Regions from separate parts of the Bacillus cereus group sp. Bce041 genome, predicted to be linked through region 1. Evidence: riboswitches for the same ligand, from Rfam matches in the RefSeq annotation. Region 1 holds a riboswitch; each other region holds the start of a gene.

Region 1 (10,461 bases):
AAATCCAATACCACTAACGACTTGAGCAGCAATGCGGGATGGGCTAGCATCATGATCAAGCATGACGGATAATAAAACAAATATACAGGCACCAAGTGATACGAGAGCATTTGTCCGTAACCCAGCCATTCGGTGTCTCCATTGTCTTTCCATTCCAATGCAAGCTCCTACAATAATTGCTATAACTAACCTGAATACAATGTCGTACCATACCATCATGGTCACCTCCATATATAATATGTGTTATGTTTTTTAGAATGAGCGGGGGATACCCACTCATTCTTATTTTTACAACCAGCTATGAAACTTTTTAATATAAAGCTTTTTCAGGAATTGTGTTAAAAAAGCGTAGCCTAATAGTATTCCTACTAACCAAGGGAAATAGTTAAGTGGCAATGCTTGTAAACCAACGGCTGCACCAAGTGGTGAGAATGGAATATAAATCCCGATTGCCATAATAAGAGCGGTTAATAAAACGACTGGTGTTGATGCAGTGCTTTGAATAAATGGAATCTTTTGTGTTCTTATCATGTGAACAATTAAAGTTTGTGTTAACAACCCAACGACAAACCAACCGGACTGGAATAATGATTGCTCGCTCGGTGTATTTGCACCAAATACATTCCACATGACTACGTATGTGATAATATCAAATATAGAACTAATTGGGCCGATACAAATAATGAAGTTTCGTAAGTTTGCAGTATCCCATTTTCGTGGTTTTTCTAGAAACTCTTTATCCATTTTGTCCCATGGAATAGAAAGTTGTGAAATATCATAAAGTAAGTTTTGAATTAAAAGATGAATGGCAAGCATCGGTAAAAAAGGAATGAAAGCACTTGCTACTAACACGCTAAACACATTACCGAAGTTAGAGCTAGCTGTCATCTTAATATATTTTAAAATATTTCCGAATGTAGTACGTCCTTCTAAAATCCCTGCTTCTAATATAGTTAAACTTTTTTCGAGTAGAATAATATCGGAAGCTTCTTTCGCAATATCAGTAGCAGTATCAACAGATATTCCGACATCAGCTTCACGTAATGCTACAGCATCGTTAATGCCGTCTCCCATGTAACCTACAGTGTATCCATTTCCTTGTAATGCGTGTATAATACGAGATTTTTGCATGGGATTAAGCTTCGCAAATACAGTCGTTTCTTCGGCAAGTTTTGCTAATGCTTTATCTGGTAAAGAATCAATCTCGTAACCGAGGATTGGTTCGCAGATATCTAATCCAACTTCTTTACAAACCTTTCTTGTAACAATTTCGTTATCGCCAGTTAAAATTTTCACTTGTACACCATGTTTTTGTAATGCTTGAATTGCAGCTGCTGCAGATGGTTTCGGTGGATCTAAAAAGCCGATATATCCAGCGAGAATCATATCAGTTTCGTCTTTTACTGCGTACTCTGTATCATTTATTCTTCTATCTTTTTTATAAGCCACAGCAATAACCCGCATACCTTCACTATTTAGTGTCTCACTTATTTTTTTGACATTTGAACGTATTTCCTCGGTGAGTGGAACGATTTTTTCATCCACTTCAGTGTAGTTACAAATTGATAAAATTTCTTCTACGGCACCTTTACAAACCATTGTATGTTCACCTGAAATATCCTTTACGATGACTGACATACGCCGGCGGGCGAAATCGAATGGAATTTCATCTAGCTTTTGAAAAGCTGATGGATTAAATGTATTGTTTTCCTCTGTATGCTTAATAACAGCTTTATCTATTAAATTTTTCAATCCAGTTTGATAGAAACTATTTAAATAGGCAAATTGCAAGACGCGATTGCATTCATTTCCCTTGGGATCTAAGTGACGAACAAGGACAACTTTATCTTCTGTTAAAGTTCCTGTTTTATCTGTACAAAGAATGTTCATAGCACCTAAGTTTTGAATAGAATTTAGCTGTTTTACAATTACTTTTTGTTTAGACATTTTAACGGCACCTTTAGCTAAATTAGCAGTTACAATCATTGGTAACATTTCAGGTGTAAGGCCAACAGCGACGGCAATAGCGAAGAAGAAAGCTTCTTGCCAATCACCTTTTGTGAATCCATTAATGAGAAGGACAATAGGTGCCATAATAAGCATGAATGTAATTAAGAGCCAGCTTACTTTGTTTACACCTTTATCAAAGCTTGTTTCTACACGCTTTCCAATTACCTTATTGGCTAAAGAGCCGAAATACGTATCGGTACTTGTTGAGATGACAACAGCTTTTGCGCTACCACTTACAATATTTGTTCCCATGAAACAAAGGTTTTCCATATCGAGTGGATTGTAATTTTTTTTCATGTTTGTCGGTAAGATATGCTTATTTTCTGTATGGTAGCAGTGTTCGTATTTTTCTACAGGAAGTGCTTCCCCTGTTAAAGAAGATTGATTAACAAATAAATCTTTAGCGGATACAATACGCACATCAGCTGGAATGATATCACCGGCTGAAAGGGAAATGATATCGCCAGGTACAAGTTCCTCAATTGGAATTTCTGTTGTGTAATTTCGATTTAAATTCGTTACATTTTTTGTTTCATGTACAAATCCATTTATTCTAAATACGCTTGCAGTTGTTCGAACCATAGCTTTTAACTTATCGGCAGCTTTTTGAGAACGAAATTCTTGGGAAAACCGAATTGTTGCACTAAGTAGTACCATTGCAGATACGACAATTGTTCCTTGCATATCATCCGTGAAAAAGGAGAGTGCTCCAAGAGCTAATAAAACGAAAATAAATGGATTTTTAAATGCCAACAGAAATTGAATGTACCACGGCGCCATTTTATTATGAGCTATTTCGTTCGGACCATATAAAGAAAGTCTACGAGACGCTTCTTGTTTAGATAATCCATCTTGTGTTGTTTCTAAAAGTTTTAACGCAGAGCTTACATCTTGTGTTGCAACCGCCACTAATAATTCGTTATTTGTTTTCATGCTATCTTGCTCATAAGCATGCTTTGTTTCTTGTCTTTGTAAATTAAACATCGGTAGTTCCTCCTCTGTCATGAAGGAGGAAACAATCTGTTACCTAACTATTTGAAATGGTGAGGAACAGTTTCTTTCCTACCTACATGATGAAATATGAATGTAAAACGTATGGGTATCTGGGCCGAATCATCAATTGCCAACTGTTCCTCACCTCCGTACAATTTAGTAGTTTCTGAATATGCTATGTTTGTTTCATAGTAAGGTGCATATAGACGTAAAAAGACCTTTACTCAAAACGAGTAAAGGTCTGAATTCGCAGCTAAAAGAGTCCACAACAAAGACTGTTAGTAGACATAAATAAAAACAGTTTTTGTGTATGACAAAATACATGCACCTCTCCCTCGTTGAGTTTTAGCACTGTATAGCATAGGTACTGAAACCAGCTACATTAAAAAAGGCCTTCATTCCGACCTTTCCTGTTGACCCATTGGCGTCTCTCGACATTTTTGGGCAGCAGCGTTTCTCTATACAGGAGCCTCACCTAACAGAGACCATATTCAATTACATGTTGAATGTTAGCACTGTAAAATCGTAGTGTCAATATCTTTTTATCTGTGTTTTTAAAATATTAAATGGATTTATAATAGATATATGGGATGAAATGTATGATATTGATTATGAATAATATGGAAAATAAATATTTTTATAAAAGGGGAATTTGTAATGGTACCACAAAATTTTATTATAAATATTGAGAATCAAAAATAGAAAACAAATTGTTTCTTTTGCGCTACAAGCAAAAGAGTTATTCAATAAATCAAGTGAAAAGATAATTTTAGATGAGTTTGATCAAAGTATGTATACAGACTTTTGGACGGAATATAATCATTTGCTAAATAAGTATAAATAAAAAAGCACTGTAACCAGTGCTTTTTTATTATAGATTACGAGATTGTAGGGTTTTCAAAAATAACAATCTCTGAACTGTTTGTAGTTGAAACGCGTTGGGCGTAATATGTTAAAGCTGAAGAAATATATGCTGGTAACGTATCATTTGTATGTGATGTTGTATATTCATGGATTAATTCCTTTAAAGTTGTCCATTCTAATTGTGCTGGGTGATCAGACACGAAAGAACTTACCCAGCGATCAAATGAAGATGAAAAATCAGTTTGTAAACGAAATACTTCTTTCATAATAAAACGCTCCCTTAAAATGTAGTATAATCATTTTAACACAAAACACGAACGATAGCTAAATTTTTTGAGTATAACGTTCGTGTTATATAGTTGTCTAGATGTTTGGTTATGTAAATTCAATTTGCCATTTGAAATAACATTCCGTAAGATGAGAGATAGAGTATATTTAGAGCTGGAGGAAAGAAAGTGGAATTTGTATTTTTAGGAACTGGTGCAGGTGTTCCTTCAAAAGGAAGGAACGTTTCAGCAATTGCTTTACAATTGTTAGAAGAACGAGGACAAACTTGGTTATTTGATTGTGGCGAGGCCACGCAACATCAAATATTACATACATCTGTACGTCCGCGCCGCATTGAAAAAATATTTATTACGCATTTACATGGCGATCATATTTTTGGATTGCCTGGTTTATTAGGTAGCCGTTCATTTCAAGGAGGAACTACGCCTTTAACGGTGTATGGACCGAAAGGAATTAAACAATTTATTGAAGTGGCATTATCGGTAAGTACGACACATGTGAAATATCCACTTGAAGTTGTGGAGATAACAGAAGAAGGTACCGTATTTGAAGATAATGAATTTTATGTAGAAACGAAAAGATTGTCACACGGTATAGAATGCTTTGGATATCGTATTGTAGAGAAAGATATACAAGGTGCTCTTTTAGTTGATAAGTTGCTTGAGATGGGTGTGAAACCAGGTCCAATCTTTAAACGTTTAAAAGATGGTGAAGTAGTTGAATTAGAGGATGGCACGATATTAAATGGAAATGAGTTTATCGGCCCACCTCAAAAAGGAAGAATTATTACTATCTTAGGTGATACGCGATATTGCGAAGCGAGTAGGGAGCTTGCGCAAGATGCAGATGTACTTGTCCATGAAGCGACTTTCGCAGCAGAAGATGAGCAACAAGCGTATGATTATTTTCATTCTACATCTAAGCAAGCTGCGAGCATTGCACTTCAGGCAAATGCGAAGCGACTAATATTAACTCACATTAGTTCTCGTTATCAAGGAGATACATATAAGGAATTATTGAAAGAGGCTAGAGAGTTGTTTTCTAATACAGAAATAGCGACAGATTTGAAATCATTCCCAGTAGAAAAATAATAATTTTGTAAAAAATGGTAACGGCGGGTTACCATTTTTTTATGTCTAAAAAAATTTAAAAATAAAACTGTTATTATTTTATACTTATACTTGGATGGTACAGAAAATTAGAATGGTTTGAATATATACGATAAAAATACGAAATAATGATTATTTAGAAAAACTGTTATATAAGTCAGATGACATACAAGTGATACAAATAGCAGAAATGGACTGTTATTCAGAACTTTTAAAATTCAACAAAAGTAAGCGTTTTATAAAAAACAAGCTATAATGAGGGCAGATTATAATTTATGATAAGTCGCATGTATTTTAGTCATTATCGTAACAAGTGAAGTTGACTAAATCATGAGAGAGTAACACGAGAATTATAATAGGAAAGATATTACTATTATTTGTCATAAGTCTTTTTCACTTTTTAGCTAAACGATATGATTAGCAAGTGTAGCTATTGCGAGTTCCTTAGTAGAAGCTTTTTATTAATAAGGTGGTGGAGATTTAATTGGTACACCACTCTTTAAAAGAGTTCAGAACATCAGCAGGTAGTCTAGGCGGAATAGCGGGTGCAAATTTAGTTGCATTAGCAATGGTTATATCACTTGTTTATGCTATGCTTGCAATGGCTTCTGTGTTAAACTTTGGATTGCTACCAGACTTTATTCTGGATCATCTTGTATCATTTTTAAATGAAAATAATGCTAAGATTCTTATGTAGTATGATAACTGGTATTATTTCAGGTTATATTGGATTACTTTTATTCAAAAACTATCCAATTCGTACAGCAGAACAAATTCGTGGTACAACTGGAAAAGCGACAGATGTAGCAACTTAATAGAATAGTAGAATAAATTTTTTCATAGAGGTTTAGGGGGAGTTATGATGAAGTATCGCTCAGTATTTGATATTATCGGTCCAGTTATGATTGGACCATCAAGTTCACATACAGCAGGCGCGGCAAGAATGGGGCAAGTTGCTCGCCAGCTGTTTCGTCATGAACCAGAAAGAGTAAGCATTTCGTTATATGGATCATTTGCAAAGACGTATCGAGGGCATGGTACGGATGTAGCACTAATCGGTGGAATATTAGGATTTGAAACAGATGACTTACGTATTCCAGAGGCGCTAGAAATAGCAAAAGAGCGCGAAATTGAAGTGGAATTCATTGAAGAAGATGCCAATGCACCTCATCCAAATACAGCGAGAATTCGTTTGTATAAAGGTGAAGATGAAATTGAAGTTGTTGCTTGCTCAATTGGTGGCGGTAAAATTGAAGTTGTAGAATTAAACGGATTCGATCTTCAATTATCAGGCACGAGCCCAGCACTACTTATTGTAAATAACGATCGCTTCGGTGCTATTGCAGCGGTAGCTTCAATCCTTGCGAAACATGAGATTAACATTAGTACAATGAGTGTTTCTCGTAAAGAAAAAGGAAGAAGAGCGCTTATGGTCATTGAAACAGATGAATTATTAGCAGATGAAGTAATTGAAGAAATAAAAGCGCAACAAAATATTTGTCAAGTAACTATTATGGAATAATTGCAGGGGGGACACACCATGTTTCGGAACGCAGCGGAACTAGTGGCGCAAGCTAAAGAACAAAATGTAAAAATCGCAGAAATTATGATTCAATGTGAAATGGAAACAAGAAGTATTTCACGTGAAGAAGTAATTGCTGGTATGGAAAAGAACTTAGTCGTGATGGAGCAAGCAGTAGAACGTGGTATTCGCGGCGTGAAATCACCAACTGGTTTAACTGGTGGAGATGCTGTAAAAGTTCAAGCGTATATGAAGAGCGGAAAAGGCTTATCTGGAGATACGATTTTGGATGCAGTAAGCAAAGCTGTTGCAACAAATGAAGTAAACGCAGCGATGGGAATTATTTGTGCAACACCAACAGCAGGTTCTGCTGGAACAGTGCCAGGTGTACTATTTGCACTAAGAGAAAAATTGCAGCCTACACGTGAAGAAATGATTGAATTCTTATTTACAGCAGGAGCTTTCGGTATGGTTGTTGCGAATAACGCTTGTATTTCTGGTGCAGCGGGAGGATGCCAAGCTGAAGTTGGTTCAGCAAGTGGAATGGCGGCTGCAGCCGCAGTTGAGATGGCTGGTGGAACACAAGATCAAGCAGCTACAGCGATGGCAATTTCATTAAAGAACATGCTTGGTTTAGTGTGTGATCCTGTTGCAGGACTTGTAGAAGTACCTTGTGTAAAACGTAATGCAGCAGGAGCTGCGAATGCGATGATTTCAGCAGATTTAGCATTAGCTGGTGTAACGAGTACAATTCCATGTGATGAAGTAATTGAGGCAATGTTTAGAATCGGACAAACGATGCCAGTAGCACTTCGTGAAACAGCAGAAGGTGGACTTGCAGCAACGCCGACTGGTCGTCGCCTGCAAGAAGAGATTTTTGGGAAGAACAATAACTAAGTGTAATTATAGAAAAAGGAGCTCAAATAAACTTGAGCTCCTTTTTCTATTTTTCTTTTGTTAGTTGTTTTAATGTTTTTCCAAGATTATGTGATCGTTCCGTTGCCTGTTTAATACAAGAAATAAGTGCTTGTTGAAATTTATGTTCTTGTAATACTTCAATACCTGCTTCGGTAGTTCCACCAGGAGAAGTAATTTCCTTTCTCAAAATAGAAGGGTGTTTGTCACTTGCTTTTAGCATTTCAGCAGCACCAATCATCGTTTGAAGAATAAGTGATTTTGCAACATCTTCTTTTAAACCGATTTTTTTTGCAGCTTCTTCCATAGCTTCCACTACGTAATAAATATAAGCAGGTCCACTTCCGGATAATGCAGTGACAGCATGCATATCTTCTTCCTCTACAACAGAGACGAGACCAATCGTTTCAAATAAAGATGTTGCAGTGCGAATATGCTCCGCTGTTGCATGTTTTGAAGGGGAGATAGCGGTAGCTGATTTTAAAATGGCTGCGGATGTATTTGGCATTGCACGAATAATTGGAACGTCTTTTTGAAGTAGTTTTCTAATTGAGTCAGTAGAAACACCTGCTAGTAATGAAATAATAAGCACGTTATTATTTATGTATTCTTTAAAAGGGGTAAGCGCCTCTGCAACATCCTTTGGTTTCATTGCTAGAAAAAGAATATTTGCATCAGTAAGTAATTCTTTTTTATTATGAGTACCTTTGACACCGTATTTTTTATGTAGCTCTTGTAATCTTGTCTCGTTAGAACGATTACTTACAGTAATTTGTTCACCTTTAACGACATTTGCATGTAACAAGCCACCAATAATAGCTTCGGCAATAGAGCCTGCACCGAGAAAGGAAATGTTTTGAATAGACATGATGTTCCTCCTTTAATTTTGGTTAGAAATTCTTATAAATGTACATACATTCGTTTTTTTATAGGAAACACCTCTTTTTATCTGAAAATAATGACAAATATATATAGAAGTTGTAAACTGAAGAAGTATTCATTTTTGAACCGGAAAGAGACAGGGGGGCTAAGCATGACGGCGATTCACCGAATGGAGATTCCTGTACCATTTGCAGTGGAAACTGTGAATGTGTTTTTAGTTGAGGGGGAGACATTAACATTAATTGATACAGGGACGAATACAGAAGAGGCAAGGAATGCGTTAGAAAGTCAATTAGGTGCATTAGGACATACGATAGAAGATATTGAAACAGTAGTCATTACGCATCATCATGCAGATCATTGTGGACTTTTAAATATATTTTCTGAGAAGACGAATATTATTGGACATCCTTGGAATGAGCCTTGGATTACACAAAATCCAGAATTTTTAAAGCGGTATCATGAATTTTTTAGAGAGACGGCCTTACAGTTTGGTGTGCCAGCAGCATTTTTGAAAGACGAGTCGTTATTGACGACGAGGACACTTAAATATTCTTGTAATAGATCGTTAACGCATACTGTGAGAGAAGGAGATCGTATTGATTCTTTGCCTGGATTTACAGTGCTTGAAACACCAGGTCATGCTTCTACTCATATTTCTTTATATAGAGAATCTGATGGAATATTAATTGGTGGAGATGCTCTCATTAGTCATATTTCTTCGAATCCAATACTAGAACCGCCATATGAAGGGCAAACAGAGCGGGCACGCCCATTACTACAATATAATCAAACATTACAGCGTTTAAGCGAAATGAATATTTCACGCATTTTATCAGGGCATGGGGAAGATGTTCTAAATGTGAAACAACTTATTGAAACGAGATTACAAAAGCAAGAAACACGTGCTTTTAAAGTGCTTGAGTTATTAAAGGAAAAACCAATGACAGCATTTGAAGTATGTGTAAAACTATTTCCGGTATTATATAAAGAACAATTACCACTTACTATTTCAGAAACGGTTGGACAATTGGACTATTTAGCATATAATCAACAAGTGATGATTGATGAGTCATCGCAACAATTGATTTATTATGCAAAGTAGGTGACAGCAATGACAGGACGTTTACAAAATAAAGTAATCGTCATTACAGGTGCTTCTAGTGGGATTGGTGAGCAAGTTGCAATGCAAGTTGCAGCACAGGGAGCGACTCCAGTATTAATGGCTCGAACAGAAGAGAAACTACAAGTGTTAGTAGACAAAATTAAAGAAACTTATAATACGCCTTGCTATTATTATGTATTAGATGTAAGTGAAGAGATGGAAGTACAGTCTGTTTTTTCAAAGGTATTACAAGAAGTGGGACGTATTGATATATTAGTAAACAATGCGGGATTTGGTATTTTTAAAACGTTTGAAGATGCGTCAATGGGTGAAGTAAAAGATATGTTCCAAGTAAATGTATTTGGATTAGTAGCATGTACGAAAGCGGTACTACCTTATATGGTAAACAAGAACGAAGGACATATTATTAATATTGCTTCACTTGCCGGAAAAATTGCAACTCCGAAATCAAGTGCGTATGCAGCAACGAAACATGCTGTATTAGGATTTACGAATAGTTTACGCATGGAATTAGCGAATACAGATATTTATGTTACAGCAATTAATCCAGGTCCGATAGATACAAACTTTTTTGAAATAGCGGATCAATCTGGTACATATGTAAAGAATATGGGACGTTACATGTTAAAACCAACATACGTAGCAGAACAAATCGTAAAGTCGATGCACACGAAAAAACGTGAAGTAAACTTACCGAAGTGGATGGGAATTGGTCCAAAACTTTATGCTTTATTCCCAGGTTTATTTGAACG
Region 2 (10,461 bases), on a different contig from region 1:
TGATAGCGATGTGGTTCTACCCCTTATAAATGTTACAAAAATCTTTCAAATAGCTCTAACTTGCACAATGCTTCCCGTTAATATAATACGCTGATTCTGTGAAAACCGTAAATACAACCTCTACTTCTGGAAGTCCCAAATCCATTATATATGTAGTAATGGCCTTGGCAAATCGATCACGAATTTCCTGTCCACGCTCGAACCATTTCACTTCAATAAGAGGAAACGCTTCTATTTCTTCTCCATTGAATATAAACGTAGAACTTGGTAGTTCCAACGTAAAATTATCCGTACCACACTCACAAATTTCTGCGAGCTCTTCTACTAATGGCTTACTTAAGTGTTTTAATTGTTCAGTAGTAATTCCACGAAACACAACATGCGGCATGTGAATCCCTCCGTTAGATAGCTTTATATTTGCTCACATCATATCACAATTTATTTTGCTACACTAGAATCTATTGATACATTTCAATGACATTCTTAAGAATGATCATATGTTATTGAAGCAATACAAGTATTGTAACTATTTAAAACATATGAGTGCTCGGTAATTGGGTAAATAAAAAATGCCTTATCATTCTCCCTGTAAGGAGGCATGAGGGGGCCTCTATTAGAAAAGGGATGGTGCGCTTATATATTTTAAAAAGAAAAGACACCCTAAAGTGCCTTCCTCCGACTTGATAACCACTTTAATTTTAATAACATTGGATTCCCATCCGAATATTATTTTACCACGTTAAGTAATGTTAGTCATTGAGAAAGTCAAATACGTAGTGTTCATATATAGTGACCCCTAGGATCAAACAAGATTTAATACAGTTTTTTTGTTGATCCAAAAACAAACGATAAACCTAAAACCGCGCTAGAATAGAAATGTATGAAAAAATGCATAGGTCCATAGAACGAAAAAAGGAGGTTTCCTTGAGAGAGTAGGGTTCCTCTTTTTCCTTGCTACTTATAATGAGACGTTATATCAACCTAACATGTATAGGATATACACTGTTCCTTATTCAACTAAATGGCAGGTTAGTTGAATTGTATTTTGGTCAATATGGGAATTTTCGGATGCCCTCTAGAATATAAAAAATATAGATTGTATTATAGGGGGTATATAATGAAACAAAACATTTATGATAATCCGTTTTTCTTTAAAAAGTATAAGTCATTACGTGAAGCTGGATTTACCTTTAATGATTTTGTTGAACAGCCAGCAATTAAATCTATAATTGCTAATCTTACAGATAAGTCTGTATTAGATTTGGGATGTGGAACTGGTCACTTTTCTATGTACTGTGTAGAAAATGGTGCCTCGAAAGTTATGGGAGTGGACATCTCAAGAAATATGATTGAACAAGCTGAAATGTATAACAAAAATGAAAAAATAGATTATATGTGTGTACCAATAGAAGAACTTAATTTGCCAAATCAAAAATTCGACTTAATAACAAGTTCTTTAGTTATACATTACATAGAAGATTACTCACATCTAATTAAGAAAATAAGTGGTCTGTTAAAAAATGATGGTGAATTTATCTTTTCAACAGAACATCCAATAGTAACAGCTCGAAAGGAAATGAATAATTGGTTTAAGGATAATAATGGAAATAGATTACATTGGGCATTAGATAATTACCAAGAAGAAGGAAAAAGGGAGGAACATTGGTGGATAGATGGTGTTGTTAAATATCATAGAACAATTTCAACATTAATTAATACTCTAATAGACAACGATCTTGTAATAGAGAAAATTATTGAGCCAGAGTCAACTCCAACAGGATTAGAAAAAATGCCAGAATTAATAAATGAAAAACGGAGACCATCTTCTATTATCATTAAATCAAGAAAATATTAAGGTTGAACCCCCGTTGATTAACTACTGGCTTTATTTTAAAAAAAAGAGTAAAATTTTTTTCTAATTTTAAAAATAAGATTGTGAAGAAATACACTTAAACTAACGGGTGCTTTAAGTGAGCAAGAAATTAAAAACTTTTAACTTCAGCTTTCGAAAATTATGTAAATAAGTTGTCCATATGGACAGGTTATTGTGTTTTTAGCTTAGCGTGGGTTTTTTTCGAAATGCTGGCGGTGCCCCATCGTCATCAAGCTAAAATTTTATAGTACCCTCAGAACAAGATTTTTTTCTAATTTGTAACTGAAAAAGATAACAGGATAATATACTAATCATTTAATGGGAAGGGGATGTGATTGAGGTGAATAATGCATATAATGAAAAGACGCATACATCGATTAAACAATTATTAAAAAAGTTTTCACCAAAAGCTCCTGGCTTTGCATATATTGCTAGTTTTGATAGCGGAGTAACTTATAAAGGTACGGTTGGCTTAGCTACTATAGAGGGAAATATACCTATAACTACTAAAAATATTTTTAATATTGCCTCGGTTTCTAAACAATTTACTGCGTTTTCTATATTACTCTTAGAACAAGAGGGAAAATTGAGTTTAGATGATTCAATTGTAAGGTTCGTTCCTTCTATAGGAGCATATGCTGAACCTGTAACATTGAGACACCTAATTCATCACACTGGTGGACTAGTTGATTATATGGAATTGGCTGTATCAGCAAATATTAAATTTACAGATACATTAACTGTGGAAGAATCGTTAGAGCACCTTAAAAATCATCAAATTGCAAGGTTCCCAGCTGGCACAAAATTTGAGTATAGCAATACAGGATATTTTTTATTATCACAAGTGGTAGAGAAGGTAAGTGGCAAGTCTCTACGTCAATTTACAAAGGAGCGTATTTTTGATCCTTTACATATGAGAGACACAACAATTGTAGATTGCTACCCAACAACTATACCAATTATTAGTGGGTATTCGAAGAATGAGCAAGGAAAATATAAAATCTATGAAAGCCCTTGGGAACATACAGGTGATGGGGCAGTTCATACAAATGTTGAAGATCTTGTAAGATGGGGAGAAAATTTAACTACAGGCACCGTTGGTGGAAAAGAACTTGTTAAAAGAATGAGCGAAATAGGTCCGAAAATTTCTCCAACTGGGGAGACGATTATTGACAATGAAGATTATGCTTTTGGGCTAAGGCTTGCAGAAGGTTTTAACTGTCGATACTTGGAACATTCAGGTAGCTGGGCAGGTTATCGTTCACACTTCATGCGGTTTCCAAAAGAATATTTGACTGTTGTAGTACTAAGTAACTATGATGGATTTGACTCTAAAAAATGTGCTAATGAAATAGCAGAAATTGTTTTAGAAAAGTAAAAAATAGGGCGTAGAAGACAGTATCTAGATTTGGTTAACCTCACGTTGTTTTAGGTGTAATTGATTTTGAGAACGGAAGGCAAGCATATATTTATGCCTGCCTTTTTTCGTATTAAAACGAACATAAATATTAATATTAATATTTATACAGTTAAAAAAATAATTAGAAATTTTTTAAATATAGATTAATTAATGAGGTCGAATTTTAAAATTTTTAAATTGATATATAAAAATTATATATTATGATTATCAAACTCAATTTTATTAAAAATTGAAATGTTAATTAATATTCCTATTGCTATTAAATTGACCATTAAAGAACTTCCACCAAAACTTACAAATGGAAATGGGGTACCTGTAAGAGGAAATAGTCCTGTAATACCACCTAAATTTACAACAGATTGCATACCGATCATACATCCTATACCAATTGCTATAAAACTGCCAAATGGATCTACACATAATTGTGCAATTTTTAAGGAGCGAAGTACTATAGTCAAAACTCCAGCCAATATAATAAATACACCAATAAATCCTAGTTCTTCAGAAACTATTGCCATTATAAAATCTGTATGTGGTTCCGGAAGATAACCTGTTTTTTGTATGCTATTTCCAAATCCACGACCAGTGATTCCTCCGGAGCCAATGGCAATAAAAGAATTTACAAGCTGGTATCCATTTCCTTGCGCATCAAGAAATGGATTGAAAATCGTAGTAATACGTTTCTTTTGAACTTCTGACAAACTATTTTGAATCAAGAAATATAAAATAGGTAACCACAAAATAGAACTGATGATAATTCTTTTGATTAGTAGATTTATATTTATTCCTGAGCAAAGAAATATGCTAAAACCTATACCTAATATTAAAAGTGCAGATCCTAAATTTGGTTGTTTAAAGATAAGAAAAAAAATTGTAGCTAAAAAGAATAAAAGTTTTCCGATACCTCTCCAGTTATTTTTAGCTTGTTTTTGTCTTAATGCAAAAAAGCGGGCTGTTACAAGTATTGTTCCTAATTTAAGAAATTCAGCTGGCTGTATTCCAAAGATCCATGATTGGGCATTATTTACCACTTTTCCTTTCCATAAAACCATAATCAATAAAAAAATCCCTCCAACCATAATACAGATTGAGACTATTCGTTTTTTCCATATTTCATATGGGAGTAAAGCACAAACTATTAACCCAATTGTTCCTAAAAGTAGCTTTGTTAATTGAGAATCAACAAAATGTCTACTGTTATAACCGTAATGTTGAACAGCAACAATGGAGCTTGCACTATACATCATGATAATACCTAAAGTACATGTTATGAATAGAGGAAGGAGCAATAGATAATCGAGTTTTAATATTTTTTTCATTTTAATATCCTCCTGATTTAAAACAATACATAATATTACATTTGCTAATGAATAGAATATTGTTCTCGTCAATTACTAAATATGACTTTTGTTTAGAAAGATTCTATCACTTACTCCCTGTTTTTTACGCAAAAATCCCCCTAGTATGTAACTAGAGGGATTCAAAATGGCATGACTAAATAAGGCTTTTCTCCCCCTAGTAGAGCTTTGGCACTATACAACGTAAAGTAATGAAAATTCATTACTTAGCTATCTTAAGAAGAGCCTTAATCCGACAATTCCTGTTCTACCCATTGGCGTCTTTCGACATTTTTGGGCAATAGCCTGTGTTTGCATAGGAGCCTCACCTAACAGGTTAAGCAACATAAATTTTATGTATTTGTTTCGTGTAGCAAGCATAAATATATTTTTTTTGCTTGTCAAGCAACCGTATTTCTAATTTTATCTGTTTTATTGCTTTATAGTCCTTTGAGAAATGATATGAGAAAATGTATGTAATCATTCTGTATAAGTACATATTTTTGACTTTAGTGTATAGTTTGATTAAGTAGTTTAACCATATAAATTTGATAAACCGTAAAGAAGATTTTAATCATAAAAGAAGATTTGTTAAGAATATTCTTTTGATATACAGAATGACTAATTATTCATCCTCTGTTATAAAGTTGGAATTTGATTGAAAACAATAAGTTTCATATGTTTCATAACGTTTCTTCGAATTAAATCTATTTAAATTCTATGTTTTTTAAGGAGAATTTTAAATTTATAATAAAATATAATTTCATTTTCTATAAAAGATTTTTTATGAATGGATTTGAAAGTCAGTTGACAAATATTAAATTCTGGTTTAAATTTTGAAGTAATTCAATAAACTTTGTTAGGTGAGGCTCCTGTATAGAGAAACGCTGCTGCCCAAAAATGTCGAGAGACGCCAATGGGTCAACAGGAACGGTCGGATTAAGGCCCTTCTTAATGTAGCTGGTTATAAAAACCTATGCTATACAGTGCTAAAACTCAACGAGGGAGTGGTATACGATTTGATAGAAAGGCACCTCTGAGATTTTGGCAGAGCTGTCTTAATAATCATTTATTTGTATTGTAAAAAACCTTTACTCCTTTTTGAGTAAAGGTTTTTCTGTTTAATGTTATTTGTTTTATCTTGTCTATATTCAAAAAGGAGGTAATTCTAAATAATGAATTGATTGCAATGTAACTATTATTGCTCTAATAAAAAATTTAAGACAGATAAAATAAAACAAAACCACTCATGAAACTCTAGAGTCTCCCTTAGCAATATGAGGAGGAGTTAACATGAAGAAATTATTAAATGAATTACTTGTAACCAAAAATAATTTGGATGCAGAGAAAATTTTACGTCATCCGTCGTATGATATTGCGCAAGAAGTAAAACAGTTTTCAATTGAAGATCAAATCATATTGCTAAATACGATTCCTGTATTAAAAAGCTCTAAAATTCTTCAATATATGAGTGCAGAAGAAAAATATAATATCTTAATTCACTTATCTGAAAACAAAGCTAAAAAGTTACTAAATTTACAACCGATTGATGAATTAGTAGATTTACTGCTAGCGGTTCATCCGGAAAAACAGGCTAAATTAATGGCGTATTTAGATAAAATCACAAAACATAACGTAAAAAAATTGATGATTTTCAAACCTGAAACGGCAGGAAGTCTTGTCACAAGTGATTTTGTTGCAGTTAGAGGAAATTGGTCAGTAAAAATGACATTGAAGTATATTAGGGAACATTCTGAAAATGTAGAATCAATATCTTATAGTTATGTTCTTGATAGTCATGGTTATCTTGAGGGGATCGTTTCCATACATGAGTTATTATTAGCAGCAGATGACGAGATATTATCTACTATCATGATTCAAGAGGTAATTTCAGTACAAGCTGAAGTTGACCAGCAAGAAGTTGTAAAAAAGCTTCTGAATTATAATTTAGCAGCAATACCTGTAATAACAGCAAATAATAAAATGATTGGTATTATAACATTTGATGACGTAATGAATGTTATGGAAGCAGAAGCTACAGAAGATATTCAAAAGTTAGGCGGAAGTGAACCATTGAATCAATCTTACTTTGAAGCTAGCACTTGGAGTATTTTCTTAAAACGTCTACCATGGTTATTACTTCTTTTTGTTGCTGAAGCATATACAGGGACAGTATTAAAGTATTTTGAAGACGAAATTGAAACTGTAGTTGCTCTTGCTTTCTTTGTTCCGTTATTAGTAGGTACTGGTGGGAATACAGGAACACAGGTTGTAGCAACAATTACTCGTGCAATCGGTATTGGAGAGGTCAAATTTAAAGACATTTTCCGTGTAATGAAAAAGGAATTTGCAATAGGGATGCTTCTTGGACTTGCACTTGGAATAGCTGGGCTCACTCGTGCTTATATGTTAGGAGTTGGAACAGATGTTGCACAAGTTGTAGCAATTACTTTATTATTTATTGTTATTTGGGCCTCTCTTGTAGCAGCTGTTTTACCTTTAATTCTAAGAAAATTAAAACTAGATCCTGCAGTTGTTTCAGGTCCATTTATTACAACATTTGTTGACGGAACAGGATTAGTAATTTATTTCATGGTTGCAAAAACGTTATTAAATTTATAAATATACACTAAAAAAACGAAATTCGGAATAAGTATTTTGCCTAAATTGCTAAAGTATAGTGGGGAATTCAGACATAAGGAAATCAAACACTTTTGTATTTAGATAAATAATATTTTAATGGATTTATTGAATGTAATGAATGCTGGAGGATAAAACTATGAAACATCTCAGCAAAATCTTCAAACGAATTTTGCTTCTATTGTCTATTTTCATGCTTATTGGCATAGGCATATTATTTGGTACTAGCTATGGCCGAGAGCTTCGCATAACAATGGCTGGGAGTATACTAACTTCTCAGCATCCGCAATATGCGAAATATACATTCCTATCCCAAAAGGAACTAGATAAATTGCAAGATAGAATTAATCATCCGAAATGGTCAAATAGTGATGAGCATATTTATAAAAAAATAGCAGGAAAAAGGTTAGAAGAATTTAAAAATCAGCCATTAGAAATTGATGTAGAAACGATTAAAAGTAACAAAGATAGTCGCTTTCTTTTTGAAGGAAAATTAGTTACTATCAGCAATCCCTTCAATGTTAAACTTGTTAGCCATCAAGGAACACAGGGCGCTAACAGAGGAGAAAAAATTAGCGTAATGGCAAAGCGTAATCATGCACTTGTTGCTGTGAATGCAAGTGGATTTGCAGATGAAACAGGAAGGGGTGGAGGAAATGTTGCTACTGGAATTGTAATAGAAAATGGGAAAGTTATTGATACGAATATGGATAGAAATACCCCTACAATTATTACAGGCTTAACAAAGTTTGGACAAATGATAACAGGAAATTATTCTACACAACAACTTTTGGATAAACAAGTCGTTTCAGCAGCAGGATTTATGCCACAGTTAATTGTAAATGGAGAAAAAATGATTACAGAAGGAGACGGTGGTTGGGGTTCTGCTCCGCGAAGTATTATGGCTCAAAAAGAAGATGGTACAATTATGTTTCTAGTCATTGACGGTAGACAGACGCATAGTATAGGGGCTACGTTAAAAGAGTGTCAAGATATTCTATATGAAAAAGGTGCTATAAATGCAATGGCTATGGATGGTGGTTCTTCTGCTACTCTATATTTAGGAGGAAAGGTTATAAATTCACCTTCTACATTATCACATGAAGATCGTTATTTACCTAATGCTTGGGTGGTAACAGCAAATCCGAAACAGAAAATAAGGATGACAATAGATGGGAAAAAAATAGATGCTAAAATACCAGATGAATTTGATATAAATATTTCAACTGATTTATAAATTTCTAAGAAAATGAAGGTTTAATTAAAGTTTAAAGACTAACATCCAAAGAGGTTTTAAATTAATAATTTTACCATTTAATATATATTAATGAAGTGCTTATAGAAACACTCAATCATATGGAAATTCTTTTAATTGAGTAGTATTTGCTACAGCTATATGAAATGGACAACCTGTACAACGAATTGTTGTAATCAGATGAGTAAAAATTAATACGCAGAATAAAGTAGTGGTCATACCTGAAAATCATTTGATAAATAATGAAGAAGATGTCGGTTTATATTTAAGCCTAGTATAATTAAAAATGAAGCATATTACGAAAGAAATGGGATTTAAAAAAGGCTTAGAAGAAATCAAAGGTGAAAAATTGAGAGATTAGCTTATAGTATATAGAAATCGCTTAACAAAACCGTTTGAAAACAGTTAAATTCTTTTTAAACGACTTAACAACTTAAAATAGACTTTTAAGTTGTTTTGCATGTTTTTATATTGTTGTGGTATTTAAAGGTCGATACAAACGAATCTGAGAGACTTTTTTTCGGGGTAACTAGATAAAATAAAGAATTTAATATAAAAAGCGGTGCTAATTTATAAATATAGTGGGATGAAAATATTATTTCAGATGAATATGAAAGAAGAGAGGAATGATAGAAATATAAATTGTTTAATCAAATTCTCTAATAAAAAAACATTAAATAACTAGCTATATGATAGATGGTATTATTATTTTAAGAAGACGGTTTCAAAAGAACCGTCTTCTTTTTGTTTCTTTATAAAAAGATACAGATTAATTAATGCCCATTTTTATGTTTTATAAATGTAATAGATTTATTTTAAACAGCCTTTTTAGTAGTAGCTATTTTAAAGGTATTACTTCGCATGCTATAAAATTGTAGGCCTAATGAAATAATCATAGAAATTATCGCAAAGTAGATTAGAGCCATAGTCCCCATTCCAAGAGAAATTACTACTCCACCTAATGTGGCACCTACGGAACTTCCTAGATAGTTTATCGAACTATTGAGGGCCACAGCTGCACTTCCGTGCTTAGGTTGATAGGATAATAAAATATGTTGCTGTGGTGCTCCTGATGCCCATCCCATTGCTCCCCATATGAAAAATGGTAAGTATTTTATAATTGTTAGATTAATCATTATAGGAATACATACAACTGAGACAGTTAAAATAATTAAAATAAGAGCCATTAAAGTTTTTGGTTTTTTGAAGTAATCAATTAAATATCCAATTGTTATACTTCCAAATAATCCACCCAATCCCCAAGCCCATAAATAAATTGTTAAATCACTTGTGCTATCAAGATCTTGTAATAATGGAGATAGATAGGTATATAAACCTAAACTTGAAATACTTGCAAAGAATGTTATTAAAACAGTGATAGTAACTCTTTTATCTAAAAACATTGCAAGTCTTTCTTTCATAGCAGGTGGTGCAGTGACTGGAACATGTGGTAGAAACTTAAGAATACTAATAGCAGCAATTAAACTAAGTATTACCACAAACCACATTGCTGATTGCCAATCAAACTTGTCTGCGATATAAAGACCTATCGGAACACCTAATACAGTTCCCATACTCATGCCACCGATTGTTAAGCCAAGTGCGCGTCCTTTCTTTTCTACAGGTACTAACATAGTTGAGCCTGCAACAGCTAAAGGAGAAAATAATCCAGCACCAACACCAGCAATCGCCCTTGATATTAAGAATATCGAAAAGTTTGGAGATACTGCGGTTAATGCATTTGCAAGTCCAAATACAATTATTGAAGTCAATAGAACTTTTTTTATAGGTTTACCTGCTAAGAGAGAGGCAAACAGTGGAGCGGATATTGCATAGCATAATGTAAATATACTTACAGCTTGCCCAACTTGGGATGCACTTTTTTGATAGGTATCACTAATTCCAGGAACCAGTCCAGCAATAATATAAGCATCGA
Region 3 (10,461 bases), on a different contig from region 1:
GTATATACATCTTGGATAAAGGGGAACAAGGGGATGACAAACATAGTACAGACAAACGGTATGAAAAAACTTGTTTGTTTTTATGAAGAGTGGCAAAAACACGGCGATGCAGAGAATAGTTTAAAGTTGTTTGAGGTAATTCAAAAATATAAACAAGAACAGCTTATGATAGCGTTCTGCGGTCACTTCTCTGCAGGGAAATCAACGATGATGAATCATCTATATAAAGCGCAGTTGTTACCGACAAGTCCAATTCCGACAAGCGCTAACGTTGTCAAAATTGAAAAAGGAATGGATCGTGTTGTTGTAACGGTTAAATCTGGAGAGCAGTACGAATATGACGGTGCATATTCAGCAGAAGAATTAAAACAAATTTGTAAAGACGGCGATGAAGTAATTGGTGTTCATATTTATCGAAACGACGCGCCGATTCCTGAAGGGGTTATGTTAGTTGATACACCAGGGATTGATTCAACAGATGATGCCCATCAATTAGCGACAGAGTCGACACTTCATCTGGCAGATGTCATTTTTTATATGATGGATTATAATCACGTCCAATCGGAAGTGAATTTACAATTTGTTAAAGAATTGAAACAACGTAATAAAACGGTTTATCTCGTTGTAAATCAAATAGATAAACATAAAGAAAATGAATTATCGTTTGAGAATTATAAAGATAGTGTAAAACAATCATTCTCTAACTGGGATATTGAAGTAGATGGTGTTTATTATACGTCATTACGAATGATGAACCATCCACATAATGAAATTAGAAGCTTAGAAGCGTTAATTACTTCTATTATGAAAGAAAAAGAGCAGTATGTAAGGACTGGAATGGAGCGAGAAACAGAATATTTAATGGGAGAACATTTCTCGTTTATTGTTTCTGAAAATGAAAAAGCTCTCTTGAAATATGAGGAAGAGTTAGCATCACCACTTTCTATTTCAGAGGTAGTTGAAAAGAAGGAAGAGTTAACGGAAGCGAAAAATCGTGAGGCAAGTAAAGAATCTCATGTGAGAAACGAATTTATAAAAGGTTTACAAGCTATATTAGATAACGCTTATTTAATGCCATTTGAAATGAGAGAATTGGCAAATGCATATTTAGAAACGAAATTAACAAAATTTAAGGTCGGTTTGCTATTTTCGAAAGGAAAGACGGAGCAAGAAAAACAAAGACGTGTAGAGGCGTTTTATTCTGCCCTTCAAAAGACTGTTGAAACGCAGCTTGATTTTCATGTGAAGGAATTTATTGTAGCCTTCTTAAAAGAAGAAGGATTGTTCACGGAGGAAATTGGGAAAGACATATATGGGTTAGAAATTGCTTTCGGACCAGAAATGTTGGCCGAAGTAATTAAACAAGGTGCAGGTTTCACAGGTGATTACTTACTTCTTTATACAGCGGATGTAGCGAATGAACTGAAGAAACGTTATTTTATAAAAGCACAGCAAATTTTTGATAAAAGTGCGGTCGTTTTAAAGCAAAAGGTGAGGGAAGCAGTTGCTCGTATTGAAGAAGAGATTGAAACATATACGATGTTGCAAACGGCGAAAGAAACACAATTACAATACAGTAACAATTTGGAGGCATATGAAGACTATTTACGAAATGTTTGGCACGATCATGTTGCTACGCCTGAAGGGCTGCAAATAGATGAGATATTGCAAAGGGAAAAGCAAATTGTTAGTGAGAAATTTACACTACAAGAGCAGGAAATCGTAAGCGATAACGTAGCGGTTCATGAAGAAGAGCTGAAAGGAACGGCGGCTTTAAATATTCAGCGGATATTAGAGAAAGTGAAAAAAGCTGAAACGATATTAGAGCCATTGCCAGCGCTGAAACATGTACAGCAAGAGGTAATAGAGAAAAGAAGACGTGTGGAAACAAAACAATTTACAGTAGCGTTATTCGGGGCATTTAGTGCTGGAAAATCATCATTTGCCAATGCCTTACTCGGTGAGAAAGTACTTCCTGTATCACCAAACCCGACGACGGCAACGATTAATCAAATTTTGCCGGTTACAGAGGAAAAACCACACGGAACAGTAATTGTTCAGTTTAAATCAAAGCAAGCGTTATTAGAAGATATGAAAGCTGTTTATAAGCTGTTTCATTATGAGATTGCTACGTTAGATGAAGCGTTAGCACAAATTGATAAAGTTATGAAATATCCTTCACCAACTGGGAAGCAAAAAACAACATTTAGCTTTTTACGAGCGGTACAAAAAGGATATGATGCAGTTTCTACTTATTTAGGAGAACAAGTACAAGTTACATTAGAAGAGTTCTCTGATTATGTAGCGAATGAAGAGAAATCATGCTTCGTTGAGTATATGGAACTTTATTATGATTGTGCTTTAACAAGGCAGGGAGTAGCGCTTGTAGACACACCTGGAGCGGATTCTATTAATGCTCGCCATACGGATGTTGCATTCCAGTATATTAAAAACGCAGATGCTATTTTATTTGTAACATATTATAATCATGTATTCTCTCGTGCTGACCGTGAATTTTTAATTCAGCTTGGTCGTGTAAAGGATACTTTTGCCCTTGATAAAATGTTCTTCTTAATTAATGCGGCGGATTTAGCAGAGTCTGAAGAAGAACTTGAAATGGTAAAAGGTTATATCGCAGATCAGCTGCTGCAATACGGTATTAGAAATCCGCGTTTATTTGCAATTTCAAGTTTATGTGCGCTTGAAGAGAAACAAGGAAAGAATGTTGAAAAAGAGAAGTATGGTATTTTACAAAACTCTGGGATTACGAAGTTTGAGGAATCATTTACGTCCTTTATGATGAGAGATTTAATGCTTGTTTCTGTGCATGCTCTATATGGTGCTTTGCAAGGGGCAGATCAGCTTTTAGTAAACATGATAAAGGGTGCAAAACAGGGGAATGAAGAGAAAGAGAAGCAAACGAAAAAATATGAAGCAGAGCGTGATCAACTACTTCATATCATTTCATCATATAGTGTACTTGCTGAAGAACAGGCGATGCAAAATGAAGTGAAAGAGTTGCTTTATTACGTGCAACAGCGTCTATTCCTGCGCTATAACGATGTGTTTACTGAATTTATTAATCCGGCGTCACTTCGAACGGATGGAAATGTGAAAACACAATTGCAACAGTGTGTTATGGAATTAGTAGCATTTATTCAGCATGATTTATTGCAAGAAATGCGTGCGACATCATTACGCCTTGAAAAATGGATAGACGAAGCGATGAAGCGTGCAAAGGACGAAATTGTAGTGAACTGTAAAGTAGAAAATGAATCAATTTCTATGAATGGAATAGTGGAGTATGAATATAAAGATATTACACATAAAGAACCGTTCCCTTCAGTTGAAATAAAAGATTTCAAAAAAGCACTGGCACATTTTAAAAATGAGAAAAGCTTTTTTGAAAAGAATGACAAAGCTTTTATGCAAGAAGACGCTAAATCTGTATTAGAACCGTTCGTATCAAACTATGTAGCTGATGAAAAAGATTTATTTGTTCATCATTATAAGCAAGAGTGGGATATGAAGTGGAACTTATTCCAAAAAGTGATGCAGCAAGATGTGATGAACTATTATGAAAGTATATTGTTTGCATTGGCTGAAACGATCGATGTATCTCTATATGAACAAAGTAAAGAACAATTGCAAAAGCAGTTAGTAGAGATTGAAAAAGAAATTTATGTTATATAGTCGTTATGAGAAAAAGATTCGTTCAATTTTCTTTTGCAGTACAGTATCTAAAGATTTTACAAATCCAGCAAATTCATCGGTAGAAATCATATGAGTAAGAACGAGTCGTCTGCCATCTGGTGTTTCACCGCATAAGACGAATGAAGAAAATTCATATGTTTTGTTTTCAACTACTAATTTTGGATAGGAATACGTGTCGCTTTTCTTCTTCTTTCCATCAATAGAGATGACGTTGCATTTTTTCTCATTGTTGTCCATGGTGAATCCCTCCTTTCTATTACTTATGGTAGACAAGGAGGGTTTAGAACAATAGAGAAGGGGGAATTTTTTATGTCTGTTGTAATAGAACGTATTCCAAAAGAGGCTATACCGAAGTCTTTATTGCTACTTGCTGATCCAAGTGAACGGCAAATAGCTACATATGTACAAAGAGGATTAACATACGTAGCTAAGCAGGGGGGGAGCGTTATCGGTGTATATGTTCTTTTGGAAACAAGGCCAAAGACGATGGAAATCATGAATATTGCGGTTGCAGAGCATTTACAAGGAAAAGGGATTGGGAAGAAGCTATTAAGGCATGCTGTAGAAACTGCTAAAGGATATGGTATGTCAAAACTTGAAGTTGGTACAGGCAATTCTAGTGTTTCACAACTTGCTTTATATCAAAAATGTGGATTTCGTATTTTTTCTATTGATTTTGATTACTTTTCGAAGCATTATGAAGAAGAGATTATTGAAAATGGGATTGTATGTCGTGATATGATCCGGCTTGCAATGGAATTGAATAAAAACGTATAACTATTTAGGGGGAAGAGAAGATGGAAGTACATAAAGCAATTACAGCACATTCTCGTAAACAAAATGAAAGTGTAAAAGCATGTTTACAATTAGATGCACAGCGTGAAGCAGCTATTGAAGCTGCCGTATCTCTTGCGTCAAATGGGAAAGAATTTTCGGTTGATGTCATTAATGTTGTAACGAAGCAAATTAATGATCTTGCAAAAAATGGTGTTACCTTGCAGCGTAAATATGTTACAGAAGAAATGGTTATGGAGTATGTAAGTCGTTTGAAAGAGAAAGAAGGTCGTTAAAGATGATAGTTACAGTCGAATGGTTACGTGAGCATATAGAAGATGAGAATGTCCGTATAATCGATTGTCGTTTTGATTTAGCGAATCCTAATTGGGGTAGAGAAAAGTATGAAGAAGGACATATTCCTCATGCGTTATATTTTGATTTGAATTTAGATTTATCAAGTCCTATAGCAGAACATGGTGGCCGCCATCCTTTACCAAATATTGAGGAGTTTGCAGACAAGCTTTCGGAGGCTGGTATTGATGAGCATACGACAGTAATTGCGTATGACAGTCAAGCCGGTGCAAATGCTGCTCGTTTATGGTGGTTATGTAACTATGTAGGACATGAGAAAGTATATATATTAGATGGTGGTTTCCCGGCTTGGAAAGAGAATGGACTACCGACAACAACGGAAATTCCTGTTGTTATACGAAAAACATTCAAAACAAACATACAAGATCATATGCTTGTAACGATGGAAACGGTCAGAGAGAATATCCGTGCAGGTGCGGATGTTACATTAATTGATTCTAGAGAGCCAAAGCGTTATGCTGGTGTCGAGGAACTTGTCGATCATAAAGCAGGTCATATTCCGACAGCGGTAAACCATTTTTGGAAGGATGGAATGTTGCAATCAGGACAATTTAAGAATGGAGCTGGGCAACAAGAACGCTTCCAAAATCTTTCGAAAGATAAGGAAACCATTGTATATTGTGGTTCTGGTGTTACAGCGTGCCCAAATATCGTTGCATTAAAATTAGCTGGATTCCAAAATGTTAAATTGTATGCAGGTAGCTGGAGTGATTGGATTTCTTATCCAGAAAATCAAATTGCAAAAGAAGAAGATTAATCACTTGCATGCAAAAATAATTTGTATTAAAATAAGGTCACAAGCAAGAGATTGCTCGAAAAACTTTGTATTTTACACATTGGAAACAATGTGATAATATAACGACAAGTAAATAATACATCCTGCGGTGTACGTAACTTATTTATGTCTAAAACCGATGTTAGTTATACGGAAGCTCAATATTTAGCGACCATCATCAAGCCTTCCTTGTGGAGGAAGATGTACGGTAACTGTGAGGGCATCCACCTGCGAGTAGCGGGTTTTTGGACATTTACGAGGAGCGGCACGTGCGGGGGTCTTATTTCAACTAACCTTATATAAAATTCCTACGGTGTACGTAGCTTATGCATGTCTTAAACCAATAAGTTTAATATGGAAGTTCAATATTTAAATGTAGCTAACATGCCATCTTTTTAAGAAGGAAGTTACAAACATTTGTGAGAGCATCCACCTGTGAGAGCAGGTTTATGGACATCTAGAGAGAACGGCATATGTGGGGCTATATAAAAACCTTACGTTTTATACGTAAGGTTTTTTTGTTGCATAGATATATCAATATTATCTTGATTCACCTGTGAAGTTTCCGTAATAAATGTAGCACTTTCTGTCTTCATCAATCTCTCTTGAATCTAAGGAGAACTCCATAGACATGCCGTCTCGCTGAATATATATAATATCTGAATGAAGAGATGGTAAAATTTCTTCATAGTTCCATACATCTTGACTATCTACTATGTTTGAACTCGTTTCACTTAGTTCTCTAATTTCAAAACCGATGTAGGAGTATGTAGGGTCTGAAGGGTCATTTGCGAAAACTTCTTTTTGAATATAAATAACTACTGTTCCGTCTGGATCAACCGAAGTTGCAGTAACAACATAAGTATTTTTCTCTTTAATAAAATATTCACAAGTCATGCGTGCGATAATTTCAGAATTAGAAATATTGGCGTAGTTCCATAAAGCAGGATACCCTTTCGTTTCATCATTAAGTCGATATTCTAAGCGCATTTAATCCCTCTTCTTCCTTTTTCTTCTACTTTATCATGCCATCCTATATAATAGGAATAGAATTTAAAAAGGGGAGTGCGAAGGTGACAAAAACGAAATGGCTAGTAGGTGGTGTCGTAACGTCTTTAATGACTGGCACTTTATTTGGTTGCGCACAAGATCTTCCCCCAAAACCAAATGATAATAGTTGTTCTGATTGGGATTGGGATGATGAACTTGGGGTATGGCAGTGTGATGATAGTAGTTCAGGTTATCGTGGGCATTATTTCTATGGTGGGCGATACTATCAAAATAAATCCACTTTTAAAAATTCATCGGCGTTTAAATCGTATCAATCGTCTGCTGAATTTAAAGGTGGAATTGGAAGCGGTTCAAAGGGAGGATTTGGGGGCTAAAATATGTCGCAATACATAAGGGATCGAAAAGAATTTTATTTAAAATATCCGGATTTTTGGTCGGATTTATATGAATGTGAGTATAGTTTGTTTCATGTTTTTTCTATAACAAATCAGACTTTGGACCAATTACACTTAGCGACTGAACGAATGGGGAAAATATTTTTTAAGACTGCTAGACTGCTGCGTAATTTAAGTGACGAACAGCTTCTAGATCTTGGCTTTCCATCCGCGAGTTTATCTTTCATTAGAATGAAAGGGCTCTATCCTGAATCTGTAATTTCGCGATTTGATTTTGCTGTAACAGAGGATAACAAAATCAAAATGCTTGAGTTTAATAGTGATACACCAACTTTTATTGTGGAATGTTTTCAAATGAATGGGAAAGTATGTGGAAATCTAGGCTATGATGATCCAAACTCGGATCAAGAACGATTGCTATCTTCTGGTGTAACGAAAGCAGTAATGGAAGCGACAAAGGGATTAGATAATCCAAATGTTGTTTTTACAGCACATCATGAACATATCGAGGATTGGAATACCACTATGTATTTAAGTCAGCTATGCCATGTTGAAAATAAAGTAGTGCCAATGTCAGAACTTAGAATTACAAAGGATGCTCTAGTCGATAAAGATGGGGCGAAGATTGATGTTTTATATCGCCAAACATATCCGATAGAAGATTTAATTGAGGATCAAGATCCTGAAACAGGAGATTTGGTAGGTGTGGAACTGTTACAACTTGTAAAAGCCGGAAAGCTTTTTATAATAAATCCTTTGTCAGCATTTTTACTTCAGCCAAAATCAATTCAGTGTCTTATTTGGGGGTTAGCAGAAGAAGAGGCCTTTTATACAAATGAGGAACAACAGTGGATTAAAGAATATATGTTACCTACATATTTAGAACCAGATTTATTTTTAGGAAAAGGTTCTTTCGTTCAAAAACCTTCATTTGGGAGAGAAGGAGATACAATTACGATTCGCGATAAAGACGAAAATATTATGCTTCAAAATGCACACCAAACATATAAAGCGTCACTGCCGATATTTCAAAAGTATATCGAACTGCCAGTTGTATCCTTGGAAACAGAAAAAGGGATCGAGAAACTGTCATATGTGTTTGGTTCGTTTTTAATTGCTGGAAAAGCGAGTAGTATCGGTATTCGTGCGGGAGAAAAGATTACAGGAAATGAATCGTACTATTTACCGGTAGGTATAAAAAGGAGGGGGAAAAATGATTAATTTTTTATTATATTTAGTAGTAACACTCGGCCTTTTATGTATAGGTCTGTTCTTGATGGAAGTGACAACGAAAGTAAAGGAATTTAAGTTAATGGCTCAAGGAAATAAGGCGGTAAGCTATGTGCTTGGAGGACGATTACTTGGGTTAGCTGTTGTTTTATATTCGACAGCAGCTAATTCAATTTCACTTCTTGATATGATTTCGTGGGGAGCAGTTGGGATTTTGGCTCAAATTATCGTCTTTTATTTAGCTGAGTGGCTTACACCACGCTTTAATATAAACAAAAGTCTCGAAGAAGATAATCAAGCAGTCGGTCTTTTTCTTATGTTTTTATCAATTTCAATTGGGATTGTAATTGCTGGTTGTATAACTTATTAAAAACTTTACGTTTAAACGTAAAGTTTTTTATTTTATCCCGTAAAAGCCCGATTGGTGAGGGCTAATAATCAGTGGGGGATGAACAAAACCTCCACTGATTAAAGTTACACTTTATATATGTTAGTTTGCCATACCTTTTGAAAAAATTGTAGGCTACGGTTGACATCTATTTTAAATAAGAGTAACATTTTCAATGTAATGAAAATAAGTCTCTGTTAGGTGAGGCTCCTGTATAGAGAAATGCTACTGCCCAAAAATGTCGAGAGACGCCAATGGGTCAACAGGAATGATCGAATTAAGGTTTTTCTTAACGTAGCTGGTAATGTACCTATGCTATACAGTGCTAAAACTCGGTGAGGGAGAGGTCCGTAGATTTCTAATTATATTAGAAATCGTTTATTTGTGTATGTAATGGCCGCTACTCTCTTAAGGGTAGGGGTCTTTTTTGTTACCAAGCTATGAGTAATTTCATAGTATAAACTATAAAATTAAACGAGGAGGTGAGGAGCATGTCAAATTCTGACTCGGTTCCGTTACCCATATACTTCAAATCAAAAATATATGATGTAGGCAGGAAACGATTTGTTCCTCCCTCTATATTTATCACAATATAGCGTTTATAAAGCGCGAGACACTTTCACAGTAAAGTGGATAAATTGAGAAACAAAGCGTTTCTTCCTATGTTGTAAAGGAGGAGACGATAATATGTTATATGCAAACAAAACTGTGGGTAACACGTCATATAAACTAAGTAAAAAATCAATAAAAGAACAAACAATGCTCCAAAAAAATAAAGATTTATTAATTGAAATTGCAACAAGAGATGTAAAATCTGTATTTGCATATTTTAAAACAACAAGAGATGGACTATCAATGAAAGAGGCACAAAAACGTATTCAAATATATGGCCGAAATGAACTAACTTCAAAAAGAGCACTTCTTGCAGAAGTAATGATGAAGCTAGGTGGCATGATTCCAGGTTTTTCAAAACAACGTGTGTGTGATGAATTACAACGTGAAACGATTACTGTATCTAGAGTAGAATGTTCTAGTAGTACAGGGCTAAATAGTGAACTGAAAATGATGGAGATACCTGTGCAAGAACTTGTACCTGGAGATATGATTTTTCTTTCGGCTGGAGATGCTGTGCCAGCTGATGTACGTATTATTTATGCAGATGATTTATTAGTGAATGAGTCTGTGTTAACGGGAAACGAAGCGAATATAGAGAAGTTTGAGAGCTGCTATCACCTTGAACGTAAACGGTTTATTCCATTAAAACGGATGAAAGATTATAATCCACTTGAGCTTGAAAATGTATGTTTTAAAGGTTCGCATATTGTTAGTGGAAATGCAAAAGCTATCGTTGTTTCTACTGGAAAAAATACGTATTCAGGCATCTTGCATACTTGTTGTAGTAGAACGTCTTAATGTGTTAATGATGCTAAATATACAAAAACAATGTATAATAGACAAAGTTGAGCAAAAACGTAGAATGGTAATCTATTTATATAACCTTACGTGATAACGTAAGGTTATTATTTTTTTAATAGGAGAGGAATTATGAAAAAAGTATTATTAGTTGATGGTATGGCACTATTATTTCGTGCTTTTTACGCAACAAGTGTCTACGGACAATTTATGAAACGACAAGATGGAACCCCTACGAACGGGATTCATGGTTATATGAAACACTTATTAACAGCTACGCAAGCGATCGAACCAACACATATCGTTACATGCTGGGATATGGGAAGTACGACATTTAGAACAGAATCGTTCTCGAATTATAAAGCAAATCGTGCAGCGCCACCAGA

What was found. Region 1 has a riboswitch for magnesium ahead of mgtA (magnesium-translocating P-type ATPase). Riboswitches for the same ligand answer to the same signal wherever they lie in the genome.
Region 2: another riboswitch for magnesium. It lies ahead of ACUN13_RS27890 (FtsW/RodA/SpoVE family cell cycle protein); the one in region 1 lies ahead of mgtA (magnesium-translocating P-type ATPase).
Region 3: another riboswitch for magnesium. It lies ahead of ACUN13_RS07550 (P-type ATPase); the one in region 1 lies ahead of mgtA (magnesium-translocating P-type ATPase).

What each region holds. Positions count from the first base shown of each region.
Region 1 covers NZ_JBQXON010000001.1:415,686-426,146, reverse strand. Annotated here, with positions in the region: gene ACUN13_RS02165 (MgtC/SapB family protein) at 1-216, opposite strand, end outside; gene mgtA (magnesium-translocating P-type ATPase) at 289-2,994, opposite strand; M-box (ykoK) riboswitch at 3,326-3,493, opposite strand; partial or broken gene ACUN13_RS02155 (DNA polymerase IV) at 3,704-3,847, shown strand; gene ACUN13_RS02150 (DUF3932 family protein) at 3,882-4,133, opposite strand; gene rnz (ribonuclease Z) at 4,323-5,246, shown strand; gene ACUN13_RS02140 (hypothetical protein) at 5,749-5,961, shown strand; gene sdaAB (L-serine ammonia-lyase, iron-sulfur-dependent subunit beta) at 6,127-6,786, shown strand; gene sdaAA (L-serine ammonia-lyase, iron-sulfur-dependent, subunit alpha) at 6,805-7,683, shown strand; gene proI (pyrroline-5-carboxylate reductase ProI) at 7,730-8,569, opposite strand; gene ACUN13_RS02120 (MBL fold metallo-hydrolase) at 8,735-9,688, shown strand; gene ACUN13_RS02115 (SDR family NAD(P)-dependent oxidoreductase) at 9,698-10,461, shown strand, end outside.
Region 2 covers NZ_JBQXON010000016.1:65,789-76,249, reverse strand. Annotated here, with positions in the region: gene ACUN13_RS27905 (DUF1904 family protein) at 56-388, opposite strand; gene ACUN13_RS27900 (class I SAM-dependent methyltransferase) at 1,118-1,855, shown strand; gene ACUN13_RS27895 (serine hydrolase domain-containing protein) at 2,214-3,251, shown strand; gene ACUN13_RS27890 (FtsW/RodA/SpoVE family cell cycle protein) at 3,485-4,612, opposite strand; M-box (ykoK) riboswitch at 4,798-4,974, opposite strand; M-box (ykoK) riboswitch at 5,479-5,644, shown strand; gene mgtE (magnesium transporter) at 5,924-7,252, shown strand; gene ACUN13_RS27880 (phosphodiester glycosidase family protein) at 7,410-8,507, shown strand; gene ACUN13_RS27875 (MFS transporter) at 9,341-10,461, opposite strand, start outside.
Region 3 covers NZ_JBQXON010000002.1:320,859-331,319, reverse strand. Annotated here, with positions in the region: gene ACUN13_RS07605 (dynamin family protein) at 34-3,693, shown strand; gene ACUN13_RS07600 (DUF3931 domain-containing protein) at 3,697-3,951, opposite strand; gene ACUN13_RS07595 (GNAT family N-acetyltransferase) at 4,024-4,491, shown strand; gene ACUN13_RS07590 (YpbS family protein) at 4,512-4,784, shown strand; gene ACUN13_RS07585 (sulfurtransferase) at 4,787-5,620, shown strand; RNA gene ssrS (6S RNA) at 5,737-5,919, shown strand; RNA gene ssrS (6S RNA) at 5,941-6,124, shown strand; gene ACUN13_RS07570 (hypothetical protein) at 6,179-6,628, opposite strand; gene ACUN13_RS07565 (hypothetical protein) at 6,712-7,023, shown strand; gene ACUN13_RS07560 (glutathionylspermidine synthase family protein) at 7,027-8,265, shown strand; gene ACUN13_RS07555 (DUF350 domain-containing protein) at 8,258-8,644, shown strand; M-box (ykoK) riboswitch at 8,849-9,014, shown strand; gene ACUN13_RS07550 (P-type ATPase) at 9,350-10,075, shown strand; gene ACUN13_RS07545 (5'-3' exonuclease) at 10,208-10,461, shown strand, end outside.